DNA from 2 places in the Comamonas piscis genome. Region 2 is predicted to be linked to the other one. Evidence: predicted binding sites of a transcription regulator. Region 2 holds the regulator's gene; the other holds the start of a gene.
The links. The regulator LexA, encoded in region 2, represses DNA repair genes until DNA is damaged. The targets are predictions, from matches to a motif close to ACTGTATNNNNATACAGT.
Positions count from the first base shown of each region.

Region 1 (3,304 bases), 670 kb from region 2:
GGATGGCGAATGCGTGGACATGGCCTTGCTTGAAGGCCTGGACGAGCGCATCAACGCGCTGCCGGCCGAGCAGCGTGCCAAGGGCGTCGTGCTGGTGCTGCACCAGATGGGCAGCCATGGCCCCGCCTATTTCAAGCGCTCGCTCGCCCAAGACAAAGCCTTCAGCCCCGAGTGCAACAGCGTCAACCTGCAGTCCTGCGACCGCGCATCGCTCATCAACGCCTATGACAACAGCGTAGTGGCCACCGACCGTATGCTGAGCGGCCTGATCGACTGGCTGGCCAGCAAGGGCCAGCGCCAGCCCACCGCGATGATGTATGTGGCCGACCACGGCGAATCGCTGGGCGAGAACAATATCTACCTGCACGGCCTGCCCTACTCGGTTGCCCCCGATGTGCAAAAGCATGTGCCCTGGATCACCTGGTTGTCACCTGCGATGCAGCAGCGCATGGGCATGAGCACCAGCTGCCTGCAGCAGGCCGTGGGCAGCGCCCGCATCAGCCATGACAACCTGTTCCACTCGATGCTGGGCCTGACCGATGTGCAGACCGCGCTGCACCAGCCCGAGCTGGATATTTTTGCCAGCTGCAAGGGCCGTGCGGCGGCCTCGGCCACCCCGCCCGCCGTTGCTCGCCTGGCCTCCGCTGCAGCAGGCCACAGCGCACGCAAACCTGGCTAAAACAAACTGCCTTGGCCCGGGTGCGGTGCCTGCGCCGCCCCACCCGCGCGCGTTGGCTGCATCAACTGCCGAGCGCGCCAGGCTTCAAAGCCCTGCCAGTCCATCTTGATCCGCTCGCGCCCATAGCCCAGCTGCGCGCAGGCCCGCCTGAAACGCTGGCGCACCAGGTCGGCCCACAGGCCCTGGCCCTTCATGCGGCTAAAGGACTGGCTGTCGTAGCTCTTGCCCCTCAGCCGGTCCTCTTCGCTGATCTGGTGCAGGTCGCGCACCCGCTCCATCACCCGGTCTGCGCGTTGTGGGTAATGGGCTTGCAGCCACTGCTGGAACACCCCGTTCAGCTCCCAGGGCAGGCGCAGCACGGTGTAGAAGGCAGTGGTCGCACCGGCATCGCGTGCGGCGGCCAGCACCTCTTCCATGTCCTCGGTCAAAAACGGAATATGCGGTGCCACGCTCACCCCCACCGGAATGCCTGCCTCCGCCAGCCGGCGTATCGTGCGCAGCCTCCTGTGCGGCGCAGCGGCCCGGGGCTCCAGCAAGCGAGTCAGCTGCGGATCGAGGCTGGTGATGGTGATGTAGACAGCCGCCGCATTTTTGCGCGCTGCAGCGGCGATCAAGTCGATATCGCGCTCAACCGCACTGCTCTTGGTGATCAGCGAGTAAGGATGCTCGGCCTCGCCCAGCACCTCGATCAGCTGCCGCGTCAGGCCCAGATCGCGCTCAATCGGCTGGTAGCAATCGGTGGCTGACCCTATATTGAGCGAGGCGGGCTGGTAGCGCGGGCGGCTGATCTCGGCCTTCAGCACCTGGGCAATATTGGTCTTGGCAAACAGCTGGGTTTCAAAATCCAGCCCCGGCGAGAGATTCAAATAGCTGTGGTACGGCCGGGCATAGCAGTAAATGCAGCCATGCTCGCAGCCCCGGTAGGGGTTGACCGAGTGATCAAAGAAGATATCGGGCGAATCGTTTTTCTGGATCGCGCTGCGAGCCCGCTCTTCATGCACCTGGGTGGGCAAGCTCTCTGCGGTGTGCTGCCACCAGGCGCCCTCGTCGGCACCCAGATCTGCATCAACGCCGTCGCCAGCCTCGGCAGTTGCGGGCGTCCAGCCGTCATCCGCCCACTCCCGCACATCGCTGGCAAAACGGTGCCGGGGTGCACCTACTGCGCCGCGCCCCTTGCGTGGCATCGGGAGCGGCACGCGTACTTCGACCGGTCCATCAACCTCCTCGGCACAGCGCCGCAAGGCCTGCGGGTCTTCAACCGGGGCGGGTGACGGTGCGGAAGGCAAGGTGTTCAGAAGGGCTTGGCGGGCAGACATAATAACTGTTTTTATATACAGTATTTCTATGCATTGTGCGCCTTCCCAGCCACCGATGCAAGCGTCCTCAAAACCAGGGCTATTCGCACCGTTTTGGTGCGACATGGGGCTTGGCCTACAGTCGGGGATTACATACTCCGAAGGGAATTTTCATGTCTCGCCAACCCCAACTCATCCTGTCGTCTCTGGATGTGGACCGCCTGGAAGCGCTGCTGGAGGCCATGCCGGCAAGCGCCTTCCCCGGCAAGGCGGATCTGGAGGCCGAGATTGCCCGTGCCGATATCGTGGAGCCAACCGATATCCCGCCGAACGTGGTAACGATGAACTCCACCGTCAACTTTGACATGGCAGAGTCGGGCAAGCAGTTCCAGCTGACCTTGGTCTACCCCAAGGACCTGGATGACAGCAGCAGCAAGATTTCGGTGTTTGCGCCGGTAGGCAGTGCGCTGCTTGGCCTGTCGATTGGCGATGCGCTGGCTTGGCCATCAGTGGGCGGCAAGACCATGACGGTGAAGGTCACCGGCATCAGCTACCAACCTGAGCGGGCCGGCGATCTGCACCGCTAATAAGCAATAGGCTTAGCTACGACGCCTGCTTACATCGCAAAGCGGGCGCCCAGCAGGCTCACCAGCAACCCCGCCCCCACCAGGCCCAGCTCCCAGCGGGCCACAGAGCGAATGCTGGGGGTGCGCGCCTCCACGCCAAGGTACAGCACTCGGCCGGCGAGCAGCGACAGCACAAAGGCCATGCACATGCCCAGCCAGTTCAACCAAGGCTGCGTGGGCCACAGGTGCGAAACCACCGCGTTGCACAGCACCACGATGGAGAAATGCACGAGGAACACCGAGTACGCCATCTGACCCAACGACTGCAGCCAGCGCGCGGGCGCTTGGCGGCTGAGCCAGGCAACCAAGCGGCCATCCGAAGGGATACGCATCAGCCACAGCAGGCCCAGCGCGCCGCACAAGGCCACCGCAATGCGCAGCCGGAAATCCAGTTCCAGCGACACAAAACCCAGCGCCAGCAACAGCGCAGTCCAGGACCAGGGCTTGGCACTTTGGCTGCCCCAGTAGGCCAGCATCCCCATGCCATAGGCGCCGACAAAGTAGATAAACCACATGTCCAGTTCGCTATGGCGGTTGAACACCAGCAGAGACAAGGCGGTGAGCGCAATCACCACATGCTGGCCCAGCTGCAGGCCCAGCCAAGTGCGGGCCCAGCGGCGGCTAAGTGCAAACAGCAAGGTCACGGCGGCAAACAGTTGGAAATCGATGGCCACATACCAGACGCCGGCAGACAGCGCGTCTTC
Region 1 is NZ_CP058554.1:2,089,276-2,092,579, reverse strand. Features, by position in the region: gene HS961_RS09330 (phosphoethanolamine transferase) at 1-679, shown strand, start outside; gene HS961_RS09325 (PA0069 family radical SAM protein) at 676-1,863, opposite strand; gene rnk (nucleoside diphosphate kinase regulator) at 2,148-2,561, shown strand; gene HS961_RS09315 (acyltransferase family protein) at 2,591-3,304, opposite strand, start outside.
Region 1: a site for LexA is predicted at 2,000-2,017, ahead of HS961_RS09325 (PA0069 family radical SAM protein). Genes of this name have one in related genera too.

Region 2 (3,304 bases):
GATGGCGATGGCCGACTGGGTGCAGCAGTACCTGCGCTTGCGAGGCGATCCGCTCACGGTGCTGAGCGATGCCGATGTGCCTTACCGGGGTGCGCTGCTGGACGATGACTGCCTGGTCCCGGTGGGGCCAGCACGCCTGGGGTGGACGACGTTGGCCGCCTGGGTCGGCAAATCCAGGGCAGCTTGATACCGCCGAACTTGGCTGAACTAGCCTTTTTGGCCTCACTACTCAAACGATTGGACGAACGATGACCCGTACCTTGCTCTTGAACTGTGGCCCACACGGCCAAGCCAGCCATGGCTACCAACTGGCGACCGACATGCTGGCGGAGCTGGGCCTTGCGCAGCAGCCGCTGCTGGAACGTGATCTGGTGGCGACACCCATACCGCCTATCGGCCGCGACTATGCGCTGGCCATCACCTCAAACGCGGGCGCTGATGCTCCGGCGCTGGCCTGGTCGGAAACGCTGATTAAGGAACTGGAAGACAGCGATCTGCTGCTGATCGTGACGCCCATGCACAACTTTGCGGTGCCGGCCACGCTCAAGCTCTGGCTGGATCAGGTAATCCGCATCCACCGCAGCTTTGCAGCCACGCCCGAAGGCAAGATAGGTCTGATGAAGGACCGGCCCACCTTGGTGCTGGTGAGTTCCGGAGGCTTCCATGCAGGGCCAAAGGCGCGTCAGGAGGACTTTTTGACGCCTTATTTGCGCTATGCGCTGGCCTCCATCGGCATCCGCAATGTGCATTTTGTGTTGCTGCAAGGCCTGGTGTTTGGGCCGGACGCGGTGGCATCTGCAGTGGGCAGCGCCCGAGACGCACTGCGCGAGCAATTGGCGCCGTTCAAGCGGCAGGCGCAGGAAGCGGCTGCAGTAGTGCGTTGAGCGACAGACACATAAGAAAAAGCCAACGGCAATAGCGGATGGGTGTCAGCGAACTGTGGTTAACGGCTGAGCACTGAAGGCGCCAGGTTGGCACCTGCCCAGCGTCCCGGTATCGACCGATGCGTTCAGCGCTTGCCTTGCCGCAGCATGCCGATCCTGCAGTCCGCATTCCTGAAGCCATCGACGGCAGCCATGCAGCGACCAGCAGGCTGGCCACAACGCACCAGCCTGGGCTTGGCTCCGGCTTACACCGCGTGCAGGTGTTCCAGCCGCTCCAGGCGTTCCAGCTCGGCACAGATGTCGGCCATGCTGCCCGACATGGCCCAGCGCATGCCCTTTTGGCGGTGCAGGCTGGCCGGCTGGGCCCAGTACATTTTGATAGGGGCATCGTTGGCGGCCTGGGCGCTGCAGCGCTGTACCGACAGAAAAGGGCGTGCGGGAGACTGGATGCCGGCAGAGAGGCGGCGGCGCGCTGCTGGTTTGCGCGGCAGGCGAATGCGGTCGATGGGGCGTTGTGCGGGGGCCTCATCGGCAGGGCTGTCCACGCCTGGCTGAGCGCTGGGGTCATCAAGCAAACTCAGCTGCTGCGCGGCACCACGCTGTGCAGCAATGGAGGATGCAGCGACAAAGCAGTGCACCTGGGCAGCATGCTGACCGTCATTGGCGGCGCCATGGCCGGGCTGGCGCCGGCGGCCGCGCACAATGGCGCGTTGGATGGACTGGAACCAGGGCAGGCCGGCGACGAGGGAAAAAGGCGCAAGCGCGCGCAATGCATCTGCTACGAGCATAGGAAAGTCCTTGGTGTACGGGTAACAGCAGGATTGCGCTAGGGCGAGCGCATCCCCAGGGCTGTGGGCCGGGTGCCCACAACGCCCGCTACCTGGGGTTGCGCAGAGAGGGGTAAGGCGCTGGGCCTAGTTCAGCATCGTGTTGCGGATCAGGCCGACGGCGATGCCTTCGATCTCGAAGGGCTCGCCGGGCTGCACGATGATCGGCAGGTAATCCGGGTTTTCGGCCAGCAGCTCGATGCCATCCTTGGTGCGCTGCAGGCGCTTGACGGTGACGTCATCACCCAGGCGGGCGACGATGATCTGGCCATTGCGGGCCTCGCGGGTGGCTTTGACGGCGAGCAGGTCGCCATCGATGATGCCGATGTCGCGCATCGACATGCCGCGCACCTTGAGCAGGTAATCGGGCTGCTGCTGGAACAGGCCGCCTTCGACGGTGTAGGTTTGGTCCACATGCTCTTGCGCCAGGATGGGCGAGCCAGCGGAAACGCGGCCAATCAGCGGCAAGGCCAGCTGGGCCAGCTCTTGCACCACACGGCCCACGCCCGCGGTGGCGTTGGATACGCCCGCCAGCGGCGACGAAAAGCGAGTGCCACGTGCGGCATTGATAGAGCGCACGGTATCGCTTTGCAGGCGGATACCCCGGGAGGTGCCGCTGACCAGCTCAATCACGCCTTTGCGGGCCAGCGCCTTGAGGTGGTCTTCTGCCGAATTGGCGGATTTGAAGCCCAGCTTGCTGGCGATTTCGGCACGGGTTGGCGGGGCGCCGGTGCGCGAAATGGCGGTCTGGATCAGGTCCAGAATTTCTTGTTGGCGTGCGGTGAGTTTGGGATGGTCTCGCATAAGATCTCCGTGTGATCTGCGGCGCTGGGCACTAGCAAAGCTATTGCGCGTTCCAACACCTGTATATCAATCCAGTACCTGTATTTTTAACCAGTTTTTTGCAGGAGGCAAGCCTTGCAGCCAAAAATTTTGATCATTGGCACCGGTGGCACCATTGCCGGCATGGCCGATGACGCCGAGAAACCCGGCCAGTACCGCGCGGCTGCGCTGTCGATTGCGTCACTGTTAGCGGGAGTGAGCGGTATAGAGAAGGCCGCTGCAGGCCCGCTGGATGCGATACAGATAGCGCAAATTGATAGCAAGGATATGAGCGACACCGTCTGGCATGCACTGCTCAAGGCCTGCGATGCGGCGATGCGCGATGACGGGGTGCGTGGTGTTGTTATCACCCACGGTACCGATACCCTGGAAGACACGGCCTGGTTTTTGCACTGCGTATTGGGGCGCTTGCCCAAGCCGGTGGTGCTGACCTGTGCCATGCGCCCGGCCAATGCGCTGATGCCCGATGGGCCGCAGAACCTCAAGGATGCCGTCGCTGCTGCTGCCGCCTTGGATGCCGAAGGCCAACCGCTGCTGCGCGAGGTGGTGGCTGTGACCGGCAGCGGCGAGCTGCACAGTGCGCGCTGGCTGCAAAAGGTGCATCCGCACCGCTTGCTGGCCTTTTCATCGGGCGAGCAGGGGCCTGTGGGCTGGGTGGACGGCAGTGCGGTGCAGCTGCGCCATGGCTACGCCCCTGGCTGCGTCGTCGCAGCGGGCAGCTATACCGGCAGCGAATGGCTGGCGGTGCTG
Region 2 is NZ_CP058554.1:2,761,813-2,765,116, forward strand. Features, by position in the region: gene HS961_RS12360 (SDR family oxidoreductase) at 1-187, shown strand, start outside; gene HS961_RS12365 (FMN-dependent NADH-azoreductase) at 249-884, shown strand; gene HS961_RS12370 (hypothetical protein) at 1,130-1,672, opposite strand; gene lexA (transcriptional repressor LexA) at 1,799-2,515, opposite strand; gene HS961_RS12380 (asparaginase) at 2,630-3,304, shown strand, end outside.